Regions from separate parts of the Bradyrhizobium sp. Arg237L genome, predicted to be linked through region 1. Evidence: predicted binding sites of a transcription regulator. Region 1 holds the regulator's gene; each other region holds the start of a gene.
The links. The regulator LexA, encoded in region 1, represses DNA repair genes until DNA is damaged. The targets are predictions, from matches to a motif close to TGTTCNNNNTGTGTTCNG.
Positions count from the first base shown of each region.

Region 2: a site for LexA is predicted at 1,428-1,445, ahead of OZ411_RS26030 (ribonuclease T2). Genes of this name have one in related genera too.
Region 3: a site for LexA is predicted at 1,735-1,752, ahead of recA (recombinase RecA). Genes of this name have one in related genera too.

Region 1 covers NZ_JAQMIL010000024.1:105,285-112,246, forward strand. Annotated here, with positions in the region: gene OZ411_RS17085 (MFS transporter) at 1-29, opposite strand, end outside; gene OZ411_RS17090 (ComEC/Rec2 family competence protein) at 432-2,720, shown strand; gene OZ411_RS17095 (hypothetical protein) at 2,730-2,915, opposite strand; gene OZ411_RS17100 (hypothetical protein) at 3,105-3,530, opposite strand; gene lexA (transcriptional repressor LexA) at 3,826-4,527, opposite strand; gene glp (gephyrin-like molybdotransferase Glp) at 4,729-5,940, opposite strand; gene OZ411_RS17115 (HAD-IA family hydrolase) at 5,950-6,579, opposite strand.
Region 2 covers NZ_JAQMIL010000047.1:365-7,326, forward strand. Annotated here, with positions in the region: gene OZ411_RS26015 (DUF3617 family protein) at 1-413, opposite strand, end outside; gene OZ411_RS26020 (hypothetical protein) at 440-730, opposite strand; gene OZ411_RS26025 (hypothetical protein) at 901-1,371, shown strand; gene OZ411_RS26030 (ribonuclease T2) at 1,490-2,173, shown strand; gene rlmJ (23S rRNA (adenine(2030)-N(6))-methyltransferase RlmJ) at 2,337-3,197, shown strand; gene OZ411_RS26040 (cold-shock protein) at 3,457-3,672, shown strand; gene OZ411_RS26045 (outer membrane protein) at 3,952-4,566, opposite strand; gene uvrC (excinuclease ABC subunit UvrC) at 4,792-6,873, shown strand.
Region 3 covers NZ_JAQMIL010000112.1:12,841-19,802, reverse strand. Annotated here, with positions in the region: gene OZ411_RS40380 (hypothetical protein) at 1-203, opposite strand, end outside; gene OZ411_RS40375 (hypothetical protein) at 315-524, opposite strand; gene OZ411_RS40370 (hypothetical protein) at 1,358-1,525, opposite strand; gene recA (recombinase RecA) at 1,855-2,943, shown strand; gene OZ411_RS40360 (hypothetical protein) at 3,045-4,025, shown strand; gene gcvP (aminomethyl-transferring glycine dehydrogenase) at 4,182-6,962, opposite strand, start outside.

The DNA of each region.
Region 1 (6,962 bases):
CGAAAATCGCTCGGTACCTGAATTGCCATGTGCTGCTCCCATTAGTTCAATGACTTCTCCTCGCGTTTTTCAGCGCTCTATTCGCTCGCGGAGTACGCGTGATGCGCGACGCTACAGGCTTGATTTGCAAGTTGCGTCCGCAACGCCGGTCTCAGGGAAGCCTTGAACCACCTGAGAAGGGCTCCAGCGGTCTTCGAACCGCGAGCCACCACTGCCTCATCCCGTCTGTCCGGGCGGAGGCGCAGCCACAGTCTAATCCTCAATGGGACTGCGGCCTTATGAGACTTTCGGCGCAGTCGGGTTTGAAGCCGGCTGAAGAGCCAGCGCTAGGATTGGGAGCGCCACCGGCACGACGTTCGCATCTGTTCCGCTATCCCGTGGATACCTGCTTCCGGTAGCTTTGCGGAAACAGGGGTAGTCCAGGGCGCAGGATGTCGGACGAGGGCAGGACGCCGGGCGGCAGGCGCGGCTATGCCGGCACCTGGCCGCCGCGCGAGGCGGTGGCGCCGACGGGTGGGTATGCCCCGATCGGCGTCGGCGCCTGGCCGCCAATCGTCGAGACGTTGCGCCAGTGGGCCCGCCCCGAAGCGGGCGCCGGACGGCTTCTGCCCTGGGTGCCGGTCGCGTTCGGCAGCGGCATCGCGCTCTACTTCGCCGCCGACCATGAGCCGGTGCTGTCGGTCGCGGTCATCGTCGCGATCGCGCTGTGCGCTGTCGCGTTCCTGCTCAGGCGAGGGCGGGCGTTCGCTGTCGCCGTCATGATTGCCGCCGTTGCGGGGGGTTTTGCCGTTGCCACCTGGCGAACCGCGCGGGTCGCGCATGGCGTGCTGGCGCGGCCGATGTTCTCGGTGTCACTCACCGGATTTGTCGAGACGCGTGACATCCGCGAGCGCACCGACCGTTTCGTGCTGCGCGTCGCAAGCATCGAAAGCCAGCGCGGCGCGCCGAAACTTGAGCGCGTTCGGCTGTCGGTGAAGAAGGGCACTGCCCCCGAAGTCGGCAGCTTCGTCGAATTGAAGGCGCGGCTGCAGCCGCCGCTCGCTCCTCTGCGGCCCGGGAGCTACGATTTTGGCCGCGATCTCTATTTCCAGGGCATCGGCGCGTCCGGTTTCGTACTCGGCGCCATCAAGACGACCGCGCCGCCGGAAGGCCGCGGATTTACGCTGCGCTATGCGGCCTTCATGCAGGGCATGCGCGATGCGATCGATGCGCGGATCCGCAACGTGCTCGAAGGCGACAATCGCGCGATCGCGACCGCACTCCTGACCGGCCGGCGCGATGCCATCTCCGAGCCGGTGAATGATGCGATGTTCATCTCGGGGCTCGGGCACGTGCTCTCGATCTCGGGCTACCACATGGCCGTGGTGGCCGGCGTGGTCTTCTTCGCGGTCCGCGCGTTGCTTGCGCTGTTTCCGGTGCTCACCGTGGGCTTTCCGATCAAGAAATGGTCTGCCGCGGCGGCGCTCGTGGCGGCCGCCTTCTATCTTCTGCTGTCGGGTGCGGAGGTCGCGACGCAGCGCTCGTTCCTCATGACCGCAGTGGTGCTGATCGCCGTCATGGTCGACCGCCGCGCGGTGACGTTCCGGACGCTCGCGGTCGCGGCCATGATCGTGCTCGCGATCGCGCCGGAGGCGCTGGTACATCCAAGCTTCCAGATGTCGTTTGCGGCGACGCTCGGGCTGGTGGCGCTGGTGCAGATCGGCATGCCGCATCTGTTCGCCGCGCCAGACCATTCCACAACCGCGCGGATCGCGCTGTGGGGCGGGCGTGAGGTCGCGATGCTGCTGCTGGCGTCGTTGGTGGCGGGGCTGGCGACCACGCCCTATGCCGCCTTTCACTTCCACCGGGTGGCGCCCTTTGGCGTGCTCGCCAACCTCGCGGCGATGCCGGTGGTGTCGGCGCTGGTGATGCCGGCCGGGCTGCTTGGCCTGCTGGCGATGCCGTTCGGTTTCGACGGTGTGTTCTGGGCGATCATGGGCACTGGAATCGATTGGATGATCGTGGTCGCGCAGGGGGTCGCCGCGCTGCCGGGCGCGGTCGGCCACGTCAGTGCGTTCGGGATCGGCCCGCTGATCGCCGCGAGCCTGGGCGTCATCCTGCTCGGGCTGTTGCGCACGCCGCTGCGCTTCGTCGGCGCGGCGGTGCTTCTCATTGCGGTGGTCTGGGCGGTGAGGGCGCCGCAACCGGACATTCTGATTTCCGGCGACGGCCGCAATGTCGCCGTCCGCGGCGGTGACGGGCGGCTGCACCTGATGCGGACTGCGAAGGATGCGTTTCTCGCCAAGGAGTGGCTGGCCGCGGATGCCGATGCCCGCAGCGCGGGCGATCCGTCGCTGACGGAGGGCGTGTCCTGCGATGAGAGCGGCTGCGTGACCTCTGCGGCCGGTGGCGCGTTCATCGCGCTCACCCAGCGATCCGAGGCGCTCGCGGACGATTGCGAGCGGGCGGTGCTGATCGTGACCGCACGGCCGGTGCCGCCAGGCTGCGCGGCGGCGGTCATCGATGCCGAGCGGCTGCGGCGGCAGGGCGGGCTGGCGCTAAGGCGGAACCGGAACGGCTTCGTCATCGACGCGGTCAGGCCCGCCGGCCTCGACCGGCCGTGGTCGCCTGCGATGTCAGGCGAAGGCGAACCCGAGACCACGATCCGGATCCAGGGGGCACCCGTGCCGCGCGCCATCGATGCGACCCCGTCCGAATCCGACCTGCAGTCGGACGACTGAGCGCCCCCTTCAATCACCGCCGGCGTTGGCCGCTAGCTCGAAGGCGCCGAGCCGAAATTCATCCGGATCGCCCGAATGCGACGGCATTTGCACGAGCGTAAAGGTCGCATCCGGAAATCGCTCCCAGATCGCGAGATCTTCCGCTGCGACGGTGAGCCAGCCGAACCTGAACATGTATCGGCCGGGCTCAGCCACTCGTCCGGCTCTTTGCCATGTGATCTTGGTGACCACCGATCACGCCCCCTTGGCGAATAAAGCATCCGTTCCAACACAAAATCACATGCGCCCCCGGATGGCCTCCGGGGCCGCTCAAAACACTTTGCTTGTCACTCGCGGCAACGCTCCGCCGGCCGAGACCGGCGGCGCACGCTGCCCGAAGCTGTCTCAGCCGATGAACAGCGGGTTCGGCGCGGGGCGCTGCTCGACCGCCTTCGGTGCCGGCTCTGCAACATGATGCGTCACTGGCAATTGCAGCACGGTCGCCCGCTGCCCTTCGCAGAGCTGGGTCACCAGCACATGGCTGCCATCGGGAAACTCGATCGCGTCGTGATGACGATCCCGAATATGCGGATCGATCTGGTTGAACTTGCCGACGCGGAAGCCGGTCGTCTTGGTCCAGATCCAGCGATTGTCGTAACGGACGTTATCGGCGAACGCGAGTTCGGTCCCGGGAAGCATGCAGACTGCGACCGTCGGATCGCTTTCCGAAGCGAAGCCGCGGGTCGAAGTGCCGCGGAAGGTGGTGGTGATAAGCGTCTCTCCAACCTGGGCGGGACGCGTCGCCACGGCATGCAGGCTATAGTCACACATCGGATTGCTCCTCATTCGAGATAGCCGACCCGTGCCTGGGAAGAGGCGCAGGCCTCTATCAGAGTGGACGATAACTTATAAGCCTCTGCTTCGTTCTTGGCATTTGTACGGCCCGCGCCTTCGGTCCGTTCACAAACACGATAGCGAGACGCTGCCGCACATCACCTTGCACCGAAGTGCCCCGGCGAATTTACCGGGGCTTTCATTCTAATCATTCTAAGTCGTTCTTGTCATCGCCCTCTAGGGCAGAGCACCCACCTAAGTACCCAGACGGGGCTGCTGCGTCCTGGTCGTCTCAGTACTTGCGATAAAGCCCGATCAGCTTGCCCTGGATCCGCACCCGGTTCGGCGGCAGGATGCGGACTTCGTAGGCCGCATTGGCAGGCTCCAGCGCAATCGAGGCGCCGCGGCGACGGAAACGCTTCAGCGTGGCCTCTTCCTCATCGATCAGCGCCACCACGATGTCGCCGGTGTTGGCGGTTTCGTTGCGCTGGATCAGCGCCATGTCGCCGTCGAGGATGCCGGCCTCCACCATGGAATCGCCGCGCACCTCGAGCGCATAGTGCTCACCGGAGCCGAGCATGTCGGGCGGCACGCTGATGGTGTGGCTGCGGGTCTGCAGCGCCTCGATCGGCGTACCCGCCGCGATCCGGCCCATCACGGGAACAGCGACGGGACGGTTGCCATCGTCTTCGGCCACGGCCGCGCTGGTCGTGCGCTTGCCGAGCGTGCCCTCGATGACGCTCGGCGTGAAGCCGCGGCGGCCGTTGCCGGCGGCGGAGAGCTCGGGCAGTTTGATCACCTCGATCGCGCGGGCGCGGTTCGGCAGGCGACGGATGAAGCCCCGTTCCTCCAGCGCCGTGATCAGGCGGTGGATGCCGGACTTCGAGCGCAGGTCGAGCGCGTCCTTCATCTCATCGAACGAAGGAGGCACGCCGGCCTCTTTCAGCCGTTCGTTGATGAAACGCAGAAGTTCATACTGTTTGCGCGTAAGCATCGCGAGCATTCCCCCGGTTGGTAGCGTCGTTCGATCCGAGACTTGAGAAGAGCTGATCTCGGGAGTAACGCACTCCCATTCGTAGACAGCGAGTTTCGAAACAAATCATGAACGGACACTATATGTTCGATATGTGTTCCGCAACCACTTAATTTCTGGTGAACGCGATCAGAGATGCTTCAGTAGGTGCTGGTCGCGGCGTCATTCAGGCAATCGGAGAATGTCGCAAGGCGCGCCTTTTGCTGCGGCCGGCGCGAATGGCGGACGGATCACAAGTGCCTGCGCCGCAGTGAGATTCCCAAGCAGCGAACTGTCCTGCTTGGTGACCGGCGTTGCGATCAGCGTGCCGTCGTCGCGCTCTTCGAGAAGCGCGCGAAGATAATCTTCGCGCTGATCGTTGGCGGCGAGATCGCGGCCGAGCAGGGCGCTTTCGCTGACGTGATGAACAGCCGAGCGGCCGAGGAGGGCCCGAATCAACGGCACCAGGAACAGGTAGGCGCAGACATAGGACGACACCGGATTGCCGGGTAGGCCGATCACTCGCATCGTGCCGAGTCGGCCATGCATCATCGGCTTGCCGGGCCGCATCGCGATCTTCCAGAACGCCATGGTGACGCCCTCGGCCTCGAGCGACGGCTTTACGAGGTCGTGGTCGCCGACCGAGGCGCCGCCGGTGGTGATGAGGATGTCGGCGCCCGCGGCATGCGCGCGGCGGATGCCCTCGGTGGTGGCGGCAACCGTGTCGGCGGCGACCCCCAGATCGATCGCTTCAGCGCCTTCCGCGCGCGCCAGCGCCCGCAGCGCATAGCCGTTGGAATAGACGATCTGGCCCGGGCCCGGAGAGGTGCCGGGCATCACCAGTTCGTCGCCGGTCGCGAGCACGGCCACCTTCGGCCGGCGCCGCACGGCGAGTTCCGGATAGTTCATCGACGCCGCCAGCGACAGCGCGCGGTCGGTCAGCCGGCTTCCGCGCCTGAGCAGCACGTCGCCTTCACGGAAATCGACGCCGGCGGGACGGATATGCCGCCCGGCGATGGCAGCTTCGGTGATGGTGATGTGATCGCCATCGACCCGGGTGTCTTCCTGGATCACGACGGCATCGGCGCCGGCGGGAATGACGCCGCCGGTGAAGATCCGTGCCGCTTCCCGCGGACCAAGTTCCCGATCGAACGGCCGGCCCGCGGCGACTTCGCCGATCACCTTCAGCCGCGCGCTGAGATCGGCGGCATCGGCGGATCGCACCGCATAGCCATCCATCGCCGACATCGCCAGTGGCGGCTGAGTACGCTTTGCTGCGACGTCACGGGCGAGCGTGCGGTGATAGGCGGCATCGAGCGCGACCATCTCTTCCGGCAATGGTTCCGCGCCGGCGAGGACCGCGGCTAGCGCATCGGCGACCGGCATCAGGGCCACGGGCAACTCCTAAATTCCGAGCGCGAGAAGCGCGTTCGTCACATCATCTGACGATGTGACGTGAATGGCTGTGAGACCTGCCGCCCGTGCGCCGCGGATGTTCTCGGCGGAATCGTCGAAGAACACGATGCGCGAGGCCGGCGCGCCGATCGCCTTGACGACGTAATCATAGGCTTCCGCGTCGGGTTTCCGTAGCCCGATCGTCGACGAGAAGAAGATCTGGCGGAAGTGGCCGAGCACGTCCGAATAGGCTGTCGAGAAATGCTCGATATGGGGCGGATTGGTGTTCGAGAAAGCATAAAGCGGCAGGCGCGTCTTGGCGCGCGCCAGGTGCGCGGCGATTCCCGGCATCTCGCCGGCGAAGATCGCGTTCCAGCCTTCCAGGAACTGGGCGTCGGAGATGCCGATGCCGAGCGACTGCCGCAGGCTTGCGAAGAAGGCGGCGTCATCGATCTTGCCGACCTCGTGATGTCTGTAACTCTCGTCCATCACAAAGCGGGTGGCGAGCTCGCCGGGCTCGCAGCCGGCATGGCCGGCCCAGGTGGTCATCACCTTGCCGAAATCGATATCGAGCACGACGCGGCCGAGGTCGAACAACAGGACATCGGCGGCGCCGGGGGAGAGGGACGGTTGAGTCATGGCGAGGGCTGTGTACGAAAATCCCAAGGAGGCGGCAATGTCTTCGATTGTAACAACCGGGAACGGTGACACACATACCGCTGTCGTCCCGTCGAAAGACGGGACCCATAACCACAGGCGATTGTTGTGGCGTGAGCAAGCGGTGGTAGCGGAGCGCACTACAAAGGCCTGTGGTTATGGGTCCCGGGTCCCGGCTACGCCAAGGGGCTTCGCCGCGCCGCGCAAGCTCGGGACGACGGGGGGAAAGGTCCGATTCAATTTTCAAACAGCTTGAGGATGCGAGTCCACATTCTCGCGGCGCTTTGCGTCCGAGCTTTGCGTCACTTCCCACCCTCCTCGATATCAGAGGGCGCAGGGAAAGCCGGGTGCCGGTTGCACCCATG
Region 2 (6,962 bases), on a different contig from region 1:
TCGATGGTGCCGGTGGTATCGCGCGCCGCACCGGCGGAGCCGCGATCGGCGTGCGAGGTCGTCTTCACGGTGTAGGCGGAGTTGAAGTCGCCGGTGATCTCGGCATGCGAGGTCACCGTGACGCCGGCGACGCCGCACACGGAATCGCTGACATAGCCGGTCGCCGTCTTCTGGATATCCTGCTTGGAGCAGATATCCTTCGCCATCGGCGAGACCGCCGTGCTCATGTCTTTGTCGGTGGTCTCGTCGGTGCAATGCTGCATCGTCATTTCGGGCATGGTCGAGCCCGTACGCACGATCTTCATCTCCCACAGGCCCGCCTTGCGGACAGGGAGATCGACGGCGCCGGCCACGCCTGGCAGCAGCGCAGCCAGGCCTATGGCCGATCCGAGCAGAACGAAATGTCGTGTCATGCGGCGATGCCGGTAACGGGCGGCGATCAATAAAGCGTGCGCAGCGGCCGCTCGGCGGCGCTCCAAGGCACCCAGCGGCAGGAGAAGGAGACGTAGCCACCCTCATAGGGCTGCACCGCGAGGAATTTCACTACCTTGCCGTAGGAAGCGCAGTGATCGACCGCGAGCTGGCGGGCATCGGCCTGCCTTGCCAGCGAATAGGCGATAATGCCGCCGGTATCGTTGCCCTTGAACGGGGGCACCCAGTCGGCCTGGGCCGGTGCAACGGCCAGCATTGCACCTGCGGCAACCATGCCAGCGGCCAGAATCCTTCGCATCGCAGACCTCTCCTTAAATCCTTGGGCGACACCATAAAGTGCGCCGGCGACGGTGAAAAGAATCGTGGGGCGGAGATTTGCGGAGTTCTCCGCCAGTGTTGCCGCGTTGCACTTGACCTTGCCCGGGCTTCGCGGCACCGTCCCGCGCGTTGGATATTCGGCGGATTCTCATGTGCAACTCTGTTCGTTCCTTGACCAAAACTGGCCTCTGCGCCGCATTCGGCCTGCTGTTTGGCCTGTTGGCGTCCGCCCAGACCGCGCACGCCGCCAATCCGCTCGAGCTGAACTTCTGGCTGTTCGGGCCGAGCTATGAAGGACGGGTGGCCCCCTGCGAGGCAGCGCTGCCGACCATTGCGTCTCAGTTCCAGGAAAAAGAGGGCCAGTTCTGGAATTCCCCGCTGGTGATCACCGGCTATTCGCGGATCCATGAGACTGCTTTCCGTCCCTGGCAGTCCGACAACATCCCGCGCCGCTACTGCTCGGGCGACGCGATGTTGAGCGACGGCAAGGTGCGCACCGTGCATTTCTCGATCATCGAGGACGGCGGCTTTGCCAGCATCGGCCAGGGCGTCGAATGGTGCGTGGTCGGACTGGACCGCAACTGGGCCTATAATCCCGCCTGCAAGTCGGCCCGGCCCTGATCCTTAGGGCTGGCGTGGTCGCGCTTGTTAATCAAGCAACGCGTCGCACCACATTTTGTTCTTGAAATGTTCCATCTCCCTGCTAGGCTCGCCAGCGGTCGAGTGTGAGGGGTGCTTGATGTTTCGATTGGCCTTAGTTTCCCGGCTGCTGATTTCCGTCCTTGCGTTTTTAACCGTGACCGGCCCGGTCGGTGCCCAGGACCGCCGGCAAAACGCGCCGGGCGAGTTCGATTTCTACGTGCTTGCGCTGTCCTGGTCGCCGTCGTTCTGCGAAGCCGCCTCCGAGCGCGGCGATGGCAGGCGAGCGCAGGTCCAATGCGGCGGACGCCCCTACTCCTTCGTCGTGCATGGCCTCTGGCCGCAATATGAGCGCGGCTTTCCGGAATATTGCCAGCGGCCCGCTCCACGCCTCGCCCGCAACGTCATGACCTCGATGCTCGACCTGATGCCGGCGCCCGGGCTGATCTACAACGAATGGGACAAGCACGGCACCTGCTCCGGCCTCTCGGCACGCGCCTATTTCGAGAGCATCCGCAAGGCCCGCGCCGCGGTGAAGATTCCTGAGGAATTCCTGCAACTATCGGAGCCGAAGACGGTCGCACCCGGCGAGATCGAAGAGGCCTTCATCAAGTCCAATCCGGGCCTCAGCAGTTCGGCAATTTCGGTGACCTGCGACAGCAAGCGGCTCAGCGAGGTCAGGATCTGCATGAGCAAGGACATGCAGTTCCGCGCCTGCGAGGAAACCGACCGCCGCGCCTGCCGCCGAGACCAGGTGGTGATGCCGCCGATCCGGGGTGGCTAGGCTTCGTCATTCCAGTCCGAAGGACCAGACCTCAAATATGCAGTTTGTGCATCGGGAATTTCGAGAATCTCCGACGTGAAGCTGCGCATCCAAGTTCGGTGCTTTCAACTTGCCCGACATGAGCTGGGTTACTTTCATCTGCGCGATGTCGTAACCGTCAGGCATGAACTACCGTCACGCCTTTCACGCCGGCGGCTTTGCCGACGTCATCAAGCACATCGTGCTGGTGCGAATCCTGCTCTATCTGCAGGAAAAGCCGGCGGCGCTCCGCGTCATCGACACCCACGCCGGCGCCGGCCTCTATGATCTCACCTCCGACGAGGCGCGGCGCGGCGGCGAATGGCTGACCGGAATCGCGCGGGTGATGCAGGCGCGATTCTCGAACGAAGCGCTGCCGCTGGTACTGCCTTATCTCGACATTGTGAGAGCCTTCAGCCCACCGGGCGAACTGAAGGCCTATCCGGGCTCGCCCCTGATCGCACGGGCGCTGCTCAGGCCGCAGGATCGCCTCACCGCCTGCGAGCTCGCGCCCGAGGCGCGCAAACGCCTGATCGACGCGCTGCGCCGCGACGCCCAGGCGCGGGTGGTCGACCTCGATGGCTGGACCGCGCTGCCGGCCTTCGTCCCGCCGAAAGAAAGGCGCGGCCTGGTCCTGATCGACCCGCTTTTTGAGGCCAAGGACGAGTTCGAGCGGCTGGCGCAAGGCTTTTCCGAGGCGTTCGCCAAATGGCCGACTGGCAGCTATCTGCTGTGGTATCCGGTCAAAAGCCGTCGCGTGACCGACGATCTCGCACGGCATGTCGCGTCCGAGACAGGCAAGAGCACGCCGGCCGGCAAATGCCTGCGACTCGAATTCAGCGTCGCGCCTCGCGAAGCCGATAGCGGCCTGGTCTCGACCGGGCTTTTGATCGTCAATCCGCCCTGGACGCTTGCCGGCGAACTCAGAATCATACTGCCCGAGCTCGAAAAGCCCTTGGGCCAAGGTGGCGCCGGCCGATTCAGGCTGGAGACGCCCAAACCTTAACCAAAGCCGTTGCTGAAAACTCCCACTCGACCATAGGCAACTTGCCCGGAACCGTATTATGCTTGTCACGTTAGGACTGGCTTTACGTTCCGCTTCCGCGAATGGTTGCGGCGGAGTGACAAGGCCGAAGAAAAATCCAGGCGGGTCGGTGGCGTGACACGGGTCCGCTGAGGTGGCCAAGCTTCCGGCAGCGAATGTCCGGTCACCCGCTACGTGAGTTACGCGTAGCGGCGGTGCAATGCGGGGGAGGAGTTTCCCGATGGCCATGACTGGGACAGTCAAATTCTTCAATGGAGAGCGCGGCTACGGCTTCATCAAGCCTGACGACGGCGGCCGCGATGTGTTCGTTCACATCACCGCTGTCGAGCGCGCAGGACTAAAGGATTTGACCGAAGGACAGCGTATTACGTTCGACGTCGAACCAGACAAGAAGGGCAAAGGCCCCAAGGCGGTCAATCTGGTGATTTCATCGTGAGCTTTCGCGCTCACGCTGAAGCGGACTGAAGTCTCGGGTAAAGGATTTGCCGGGCGGCGTCCCGCTCGCACAGGCATGCGCGTGATCTTGCGCGTCAGTTCAGCATAAAAAATTCCGGCCGCCTGCGACGGCCGGAAGGTTGTGGTCGATCGTTTTCTTATTCTTCGAAGTGATTGGCTAGAGCATGATCCGGAAAAGTGGGCACCGGTTTTCCGAAAAAGATCATGCTCAAACAAAGAGCTAAAGCGGGATGACGATTCGAAGAAAAGTCATCACGCTTTAGAAGTGATAGTTCACGCCGGCGCGGATGACGCCGAAATGGTAGCCGTTCGATGCGCCGGTGATGATGAAGTTGCTGCTGGCGAGATCGACATAGAGATATTCGAGCTTGGCGCTCCAGTTCGGCGCAAAGGCCATTTCGGCGCCGAGGCCGGCGGTCCAGCCGACATTGGTCTGGGACTCCGACAGGCCGAAGGTCTCGGCCCGCAATTCGCCGAAGGCAAGGCCGGCGGTGGCGTAGAACAGCACGTTCTGGAACGCGTAGCCGCCGCGCCCGCGGATGGTGCCGAACCACGGGTTGGAGAATTTCCAGGGCGCAAAGGTTTCTTCCGCGCCGGTGGCCTGGATGTCGCCTTCGGCACCGAACACCCACGGGCCGTTGGTCCAGTTGTAGCCGATCTGCGCGCCGCCCGCGAAACCCGACGGCTTGGCCGGGTTGTTGTCCACGCCACCCCAAGCATAGCCGAAATTGCCGCCGAGATAGGGCCCTGCCCAGCTCAAGGCGTTGAGCGGCTGGTTGACGGTATAGGGCCCGCGATAATCGGCCGCTGCTGACGACGTCGTCCAGCCCCCGACCAACAGCGCCAGCAGGCGCAAGACGACAAACCGCTTCATCGCAACCACTCCAGAACGCAACAGCCGTGACCCGCCGGTTGCGAAGGCCGGCATGGTTACGGAATTCACTGGTTTTTCGGGAAGATTTATCGAAAGTTTTACGTTAAAGGCCTGTTAACAGCGGTTACCGCCCATCCATCAGACTTAATGGAGTGTTACCGGCGCGGGGCTTTCCCTCGAAGCCCGATGCTGGCGATGGCGTCCGGCAGCGCCTAGTTTAGGCCCATGGATCACGATTCTACCGACCACCCGAAGGCGTCCGTGCCCAAGGGAACGCGCCACGGCCAGAAGCCCGATTTGCCGCCGCAGGACCTCGCGCTCGTCACCGGCGACGTCGATCCGGCGACGTCGGCCACGGAGGAGGACGAGGACGCGCGGCTGCCCGAGGTTCCCGAGGAACCAGCGGAGGCGGTCGCCGAGGGTACGCTCGCGGTCGGCCATGCCGCGATCGAGAATGCGGTGCGGCTCGCCCCGACCTTGCCGGGCGTCTACCGCATGCTCAATGCGGCCAACGACGTGCTCTACGTCGGCAAGGCGAAGAATGTCCGCAAACGGCTTTCATCCTATGCCCGGCCCAACGCGCCGCTGCCGGCGCGCATCCTGCGCATGATCGCGGCGACGGTGAATGTCGAGATCGTCTCGACCACCACCGAGACCGAGGCGCTGCTGCTGGAGGCCAACCTCATCAAGCAGCTCCGGCCGCGCTTCAACGTGCAGCTTCGCGACGACAAATCGTTTCCCTACATCCTGATCACAGGCGACCATTGGGCGCCGCAGATCCTCAAGCACCGCGGCGCGCAGACGCGGCCCGGCCGCTATTTCGGCCCGTTCGCCTCCGCCGGCGCCGTCAACCGCACCATCACGGCGCTGCAGCGCGCGTTCCTGATCCGCTCCTGCACCGACGGCTTCTTCGAAAGCCGCACCCGGCCCTGCCTGCTCTACCAGATCCGCCGCTGCTCCGGCCCCTGCACCGGCGAGATCGATTTCCCCGGCTATGGCGAATTGGTGCGCGAGGCGACCGAGTTTCTGTCGGGCCGCAGCCATGCGGTGAAGCAGGAGCTTGCCACTGAGATGGAGAAGGCTTCCGGCGAGCTCGAATTCGAGACCGCCGCGCTCTACCGCGACCGCCTCGCCGCGCTGTCCGCGATCCAGTCGCAGCAGGGCATCAACCCGCGCACGGTGGAAGAAGCCGACGTGTTCGCCATCCACCAGGAGGGCGGCTATTCCTGCGTCGAGGTGTTCTTCTTCCGCACCGGCCAGAACTGGGGCAACCGCGCCTATTTCCCGCGCGCGGAGAAGTCGTTCACATCAGAGGAGGTGCTCTCTTCCTTCCTCGCGCAGTTCTACGACGACAAGCCGCCGCCCAAGCTCATCCTGCTCTCGCACGAGGTCGAGGACGCCGCACTGCTCGCCGACGCGCTATCCGTAAAGGCGGGGCGCAAGGTCGAGGTTTCAGTCCCCAAGCGCGGTGAGAAGAAAGAGCTGGTCACCCATGCGCTGACCAATGCGCGCGAGGCGCTCGGCCGCAAGCTTGCGGACACCGCGACCCAGGGCCGGCTGCTCGAAGGCATGGCCACGACGCTTGGCCTGCCGCAGGTGCCGAAGCGCATCGAAGTCTACGACAACAGCCACATCCAGGGCACCAACGCGGTCGGCGCGATGATCGTGGCGGGTCCTGACGGGTTCATGAAGAACCAGTACCGCAAGTTCAACATCAAGTCCGAAGGGCTGACCCCGGGCGATGACTACGCGATGATGCGCGAGGTGCTGGAACGGCGGTTCAAGCGGCTGCTGAAGCCTGCCGAGGGCGAAGCGCCCAAGGTCAAGGCTGACGACGATTCCTTCCCGCAATGGCCCGACCTCGTCATCATCGACGGTGGCCGCGGCCAGTTGAACGCAGTGACCGAGATTTTCGACCAGCTCGGGCTGACCCAGGTGTCCCTGATGGCGGTGGCAAAGGGACCGGACCGCGATGCCGGCCGCGAAACGCTGTTCATGCCCGGCCGCGAGGCCATCAAGCTCGAGCCCCGCGATCCCGTGCTGTATTTCATCCAGCGGCTGCGCGACGAGGCGCACCGTTTCGTGATCGGCTCGCATCGCAAGCTGCGCAAGAAGGACATCCGCGAGGCCGGCTTGCAGGAAATTCCCGGTATCGGCCCCTCGCGCAAACGCGCGCTGCTTCATCATTTCGGAACGCTGAAGGAGATCGAGCGCGCCTCGATCGCCGACCTTGGCAAGGTTCCCGGCGTCAGCGCCGAGAGTGCGCGGAAGATCTTCGAGTTTTTCCACGCCCAGCCGGGGGGCTAAAGAGATGGAGTCATCAAGGCGTCGCCTGCAGCGGACCATCTTATGCGCCCACGGTTGACCTCGACGCTTCAGCGGTATTGGTAAGACGG
Region 3 (6,962 bases), on a different contig from region 1:
CGGAAGATCGGGCTCTTGGCCTCGTCCAGCAGTTCGATCTGCCACTCCGCGTTTTCCCGAAGATGACGCGATACGCCGCTGACCATGTCGGCGCAGACACGAGTCATCTCCTTCCAGGCAGCATCGCGATCAGCAAACTCCGCACCGTCATTGCAGATGCCGGTGCCGTCGGCGGTTCGGATGCGAAAGAAATAGAGCGGCATGAGATGGCACCGGCGCATCAAAGGCCGCCGACCGGCAACCCACTGGGAGCAAAAACTCAGTGGAGGTCCTGACAGGGGAAAGATCAATCCCGGTTATTTACGGTAGTGCTGTCAGCGCAATGATGAGTTCGCGGCGCTGCTCGCTTCGCGGCTGGCCTTCTTCAGCTCGCGGTCGATGCGTAACTGAACCCGTCGGATCGCCAGCAATTGAAGCTTCGCCTCGGTCTTGCCGGTCTTGATTGTATCGCCGATCTGAAACTGCCACTTCCACACACCGGGGGTGGCCAGTGTGACGGTATATTCGACGCCCTTATGGATCATCTTTTAGGCTCCGCGCACAGCCGGCGGTATTCGAGGCCGAACGAAAGGTTGCGCCACATCGCAATCTGCCGAAGGGCAGTTGCCGCAGCCTTGCGCGATCCGATCGCTGGTCCCGGTATTCCCAAACCCTACCAATCGCCGTCCCCGAGTTTAACGTAAGTTAACATCGATCGAATCCCACCGTTCCAGCGGAGTGCATATTTTTCCCAAAGCTTGGTCAGTTCCGCCAGGACGCGCCGTTGCCGACACGTTCGATCGAACTGCTTCATGCGGTGCGTGACGGAACTATCTTGGAAACGTGGCAACCGCAGCGTCCCCCTTGGACAAGCCCGCTACACGTACGGACCGACGAGGAAGTCGTCGTCCGAGGAACCCGAGGCACTCTGCGATCCGTCAGGTGTGGAGGGATACCGTCAAGCAACCCCGTTCGAAAACCCGTGCGTTCTCGGGCAGATGCACCAAATCGCGAACATTTTGATGGAACTTTGTTCTTGTCCGGAGAACTACGGCGCCCGCGCGGGCTCGATCGGTACATGGGCACCCGTCCTCGCCCATATTGAGTTTCAGTCGCGGACGATCGCTGTCGTCGGGGCGAGGCAATCGTAGCTGAGCAATGGGGACTGCGGGTCTGCGCGAGTCGTTGCACCACTGCTTGCCGGCGGCGGCGATCGATGCCAGCGAGCAAAACGATCGCGCGCAAGCACCGATCTGGAGCGCGTGTTCCGAGAACCTTCGCAAGGCGCACGACGAGCTTTGCGCGAGCGCCCTGATCGATCGCAGCCGAGTTCACGACTGCCAGTTCTTCCCAACCATCTCGGCGGGATGGCGCGGCCTTACTGTTGCGACTGCCATTGCTCGGCGTAGACAGCCAGTCGATCATATTCTTCGGCGATCTTAAGCAGCCTTTCGCGCGAGTTACGATACGCAAACGACTCTGCTTTGGTGCGCGTCTCTTCCGCTCGCTCTCGCCAGTAGCGCGGGTCTTGCAGCGTGTTTCTCATGGCATTTCCCGTTCTGATATGTCTGAAAGACAATTCCGGAACGGAAGAGATGCTCCCTCGCAAGGAGGGAAACCCGGATACCCGCTAACTTGCGTTAAGTTCGAAAGGAACTTCGTTCTCGGTCGGAGAACTACGGATTGTCGCTCTCTCTCTCTCTCTCTCTCTCTCTCTCTCTCTCTCTCGGGAACTTGGGGCGCCCGAGTTCAAAAAAGAACATATTGCGAACATGGAACAAAGGTGGTACAGAATTTCCAACGCAATAAACCATCGATTTCTTATCGCGCCCCGTTTGTCCCGCTAGCGAATCCCCGTCATAAGGAGCACATCCCATGTCCGTCACTACGCTGCGTATTGTCGAAGGATCCTCCATGGATAAGTCCAAAGCTCTGTCTGCTGCGCTGTCCCAGATCGAGCGCCAGTTCGGCAAGGGCTCGGTGATGAAGCTCGGCAAGAGCGACCGCTCGATGGATATCGAGACGGTATCGTCGGGGTCGCTCGGGCTCGACATCGCGCTGGGCGTCGGCGGCCTGCCGAAGGGACGCGTCGTCGAGATCTACGGGCCGGAATCCTCGGGGAAAACCACGCTGGCGCTGCACACGGTGGCGGAGGCGCAGAAGAAGGGCGGCATCTGCGCCTTCATCGACGCCGAACACGCGCTCGATCCGGTCTATGCGCGCAAGCTCGGGGTCAATATCGACGAACTCCTGATCTCGCAGCCCGATACCGGCGAGCAGGCGCTTGAAATCTGCGACACCTTGGTGCGCTCCGGCGCGGTCGACGTTCTGGTGGTGGACTCGGTGGCGGCGCTGGTGCCAAAGGCCGAGCTCGAAGGCGAGATGGGCGATGCGCTGCCGGGCCTGCAGGCGCGGTTGATGAGCCAGGCGCTGCGCAAGCTCACCGCCTCCATCAACAAGTCCCACACGATGGTGATCTTCATCAACCAGATCCGCATGAAAATCGGCGTGATGTACGGCTCGCCGGAGACGACGACCGGCGGCAATGCGCTGAAGTTTTATGCCTCCGTCCGCCTCGACATCCGCCGCATTGGTGCGATCAAGGAGCGCGACGAGGTGGTCGGCAACACCACGCGCGTGAAGGTGGTGAAGAACAAGCTGGCGCCGCCCTTCAAGCAGGTCGAGTTCGACATCATGTATGGCGAGGGCGTCTCCAAGATGGGCGAGATCCTTGACCTCGGCGTCAAGGCCGGCATCGTCGAAAAGTCCGGCGCCTGGTTCTCCTATGACAGCCAGCGGCTCGGCCAAGGGCGCGAGAACTCCAAGGCGTTCCTTAGGTCCAACCCCGATATCACCAGCAAGATCGAGCTTGCAATCCGGCAGAACTCCGGCCTGATCGCCGAGCAGATCCTCGCCGGCACCCCCGAGCGTGACGCCGACGGCGATGAGCCGGCGGAAGAGTAAGTTTCAAGATATCCGATTTCTTCGCGGGAAGCGGGCGCTGAGGACGTTGAGTTGCCGACGTCTTCGGCGCCCGTTTTGTTCGGGTGATTGCCGAGGGGGCCATGAAGCGCCTGATCCTGACCAGCTCGTCCGGCTACTGCCTCATGCGCATGGATCTAGCTGAAGCCGTCATTCCTTTCACCACTCGTCTTGTATGGGGTCCATTGCCGTTTCCTGACAGTTTCGCCACCTATGTCGCCGCGCGTTCTGAGCAGCACGGTCCGGGATCTCATTGGTCGGACTTCGTCGGCGAGTTTCGAAACAACAGCGAAGCTCGCAAGGACCTCGCCTTGGTCGACTTCTGCGAGCCATACAAAACTGTCGAGCTATGGTTTGATCCAGGGCCGGATGATCAGTTGCAATTGATCTCGCTGCTCGATTTCTTTCGCTCCCACCCGGAAACAGTGGCCAAGTTGAGGTTGCTCATTGTCGACTTCGATCTGCTCATGATGGACCACGAGGGACCCGCCGCGACGGACGTACGCAAAGTCGACGTCACCGAGGCGAAGCTTGAAACGGGAAGCATGAGCTGGCAGGCGTATCGGGCGCCGACGCCGGAAGCCTGCTTCAACCTCCTCGGCAAGGATTTGAGCGCACTACCGCTGCTGAGGACAGCTCTGATTGACCTTCTCGAAGAGCTTCCCTCCAGCACAACTGGACTCGGCGCGACGGAGATGCGCCTGCTGGAGCTGATTGCCGCAGGATACCGGGATACGAATTCGCTGTTCCATCTTCGCGGCCTTCGCCAGCGTCGTGTGTTCAAAGAGTGGGAGATCGGGTCTCTGCTGGAGGGGCTGGCGCACGGTCCGACGCCCGCCGTGGCTGGTCTCGATGATGAACTCCGTACCCTCAGGAGAGATAACTACCGCGGCCGCGGCGCGGCATACAAGCGAAGCCGACTGTCGCTCACCAAGTTTGGCAAGGCGGTGCTTGCCCACAAGGAAGATTTCAGCCACCACAACCGGATCGACCGCTGGTGGGGCGGCACGCATTTGACCAACGATAACCTCTGGCGCTGGAATCCGGGGATAGTCGCGTCCTGACGATCCCGTAGGATGGGTAGAGCGCAGCGAAACCCATCATTTGCCACCAAAGCACGCAGGTGCGATGGGTTTCGCTGCGCTCTACCCATCCTACAACTCTACAATTTTGTCATTCCGGGGTCGCGCTTTCGCGCGCCTCGGAATGACGGCGTCACCTCACTCCGCAGCTTCCGCGTAATCGCTCAGCGGCGGGCAGGAGCAGACCAGGTTGCGGTCGCCGTAGACGTTGTCGACGCGGCCGACAGGGCTCCAATATTTGTCTGACCGAGAGACGCCGTCGGGGAAGCAGCCCTCGGCGCGGGTATAGGCGCGATTCCATCCGTCGTCAGCGATGTCGTGCACGGTGTGCGGCGCGTTCCGGAGCGGCGAGGCTTCGACCTTGAAGCGGCCGCTTTCGATCTCGGCGATCTCCTGGCGGATCGCGATCATGGCATCGCAGAACCGATCCAGCTCGGCCTTGGATTCCGATTCCGTCGGCTCGATCATCAGCGTGCCCGGCACCGGGAAGCTCATGGTCGGCGCGTGGAAGCCGTAATCGATCAGGCGTTTGGCAATGTCGTCGACGGTGACGCCGGCCGACATCTTCAGCGGCCGCGGATCGATGATGCATTCATGCGCGACGCGGCCCTTGGCGTTGCGGTACAGCACCGGGAAATGCGCCTGCAGGCGTGCCGCGATGTAGTTGGCATTGAGGATCGCGATCTCGGTGGCGCGCGTCAGGCCTTCGCCGCCCATCATCAGGATATAAATGTAGGAGATGGTCAGGATCGACGCCGAGCCGAACGGCGCGGCCGACACCGGTCCGACCGGGTGCGGCGTTCCGCCATTGGTTGCGGGGTGGCCGGGCAGATAAGGGGCCAGATGCGCCAGCACGCCGATCGGGCCCATGCCGGGGCCGCCGCCGCCATGCGGGATGCAGAACGTCTTGTGCAGATTGAGATGGCTGACGTCGGCGCCATAGTCGCCGGGCCGCGACAGCCCGACCTGCGCGTTCAAATTGGCGCCATCGAGATAGACCTGTCCGCCATGCTGATGCACGACGTCGCAAATCTCGCTGATGTGTTCCTCGAACACGCCATGCGTCGAGGGATAGGTGATCATCACTGCCGCGAGGTCAGCCGAATGCTTCTCCGCCTTGGCGCGGAGATCATTGACATCGACGTCGCCGCGCGCATCACAGGCGACCACCACGACGTCCATGCCGACCATCGCGGCGGATGCCGGATTGGTGCCGTGAGCCGAAGAGGGGATCAGGCAGATCCTGCGATGGTCCTCGCCGCGCGCGGCATGATAGCCGCGGATCGCGAGCAGGCCGGCATATTCGCCCTGCGCCCCGGAATTCGGCTGCAGCGACACCGCGTCATAGCCGGTAATGTCGCACAGCCATTTTTCCAATCGTGCAAACAGCACGTGATAGCCCTTGGCCTGATCTGCCGGCGCGAACGGATGCAGGCTGCCGAACGCCGGCCAGGTCAGCGGCACCATCTCCGTGGTCGCGTTCAGCTTCATGGTGCAGGAGCCGAGCGGGATCATCGCGCGATCGAGCGCGAGGTCGCGATCGCTCAGCTTGCGCATGTAGCGGAGCAGTTCGGTCTCGGAGCGGTGCGCATGGAACACGGGATGGGTCAGGAACGCGGTGGTGCGCTTCAATTCCGCCGGCAGCGCCTCGCGCGCGCCGGTCTCGACGTCGGCATAGGCCAGCGTACCGCCGAATGCGCGCCACACCGCCTCGACGGTCTCCGATGTCGTGGTCTCGTCGACGGCGATCCCGAGCGTGCCATCACCCATACGCAGATTGATCTTCTCCGCAAACGCACGGGCGACGATCTCGCCTTGCTTCGCGCCGACGGCGACGGTCAGCGTGTCGAAGAACGCCTCGCTCGTGGGCGCAAAGCCGAGCTTGCGCAATCCCGCCGCCAGCACGGCGGCGCGGCGATGCACGTTGCGCGCGATATAGTTAAGGCCTTCGGGGCCGTGATAGACCGCATACATCGAGGCGATCACGGCGAGCAGCACCTGCGCGGTGCAGATGTTGGAGGTCGCCTTCTCGCGGCGGATATGCTGCTCGCGGGTCTGCAGCGCCAGCCGATAGGCCGCCATCCCGCGCGAATCCACTGATAGCCCGACGAGGCGGCCGGGCAGCGAGCGCTTCAGCGCATCGCGCACCGCCATGTAGGCGGCATGCGGGCCGCCATAGCCCATCGGCACGCCAAAGCGCTGCGCCGAACCGATGGCGATGTCGGCGCCGAGCTCGCCCGGCGACGCAAGGACCGTCAGTGCCAAAAGGTCGGCGGCGACGATCGCGAGCGCGCCCTTCGCGCGCAGCGATGTGATGGCGGGCCGCAGGTCGCGGACTGCGCCCGAGGTGCCCGGATATTGCAGGAGGGCGCCGAGCACGTCGGCCTTGTCGAGATCGGTGAGGGGATCGCCGACGATCAGGCTCCAGCCGAGCGGCTCGGCACGGGTGCGCAGCACCGCGAGCGTCTGCGGATGGACTTCGTGATCGACGAAGAATGCTTTCGCCTTCACCTGCGAGTGCCGCTCGGCGAGCGCCATCGCTTCGGCGGCCGCGGTTGCTTCGTCGAGCAGCGAGGCGTTGGCGACGTCGAGCCCGGTCAGGTCGCAGATCATGGTCTGGAAGTTGAACAGCGCTTCCAGCCGGCCCTGGCTGATCTCGGGCTGATAGGGCGTGTAGGCCGTGTACCAGGCCGGATTTTCCAGGATGTTGCGCTGGATCACCGCAGGCAAAATCGTGCCGGAATAGCCTTGACCGATCAGCGAGGTGAACACTTGGTTCTGCGCCGCCAGCTCGTTCATATGGGCCAGCGCCTCGGTCTCGCTCAGCGCGCGGCCGAGATCGAGCGGGGCCTTCTGCCGGATCGATGAGGGCAGCGTCTCGCCCATCAGCGCGGCGAGGCTGGTGGCGCCGACGGTTTG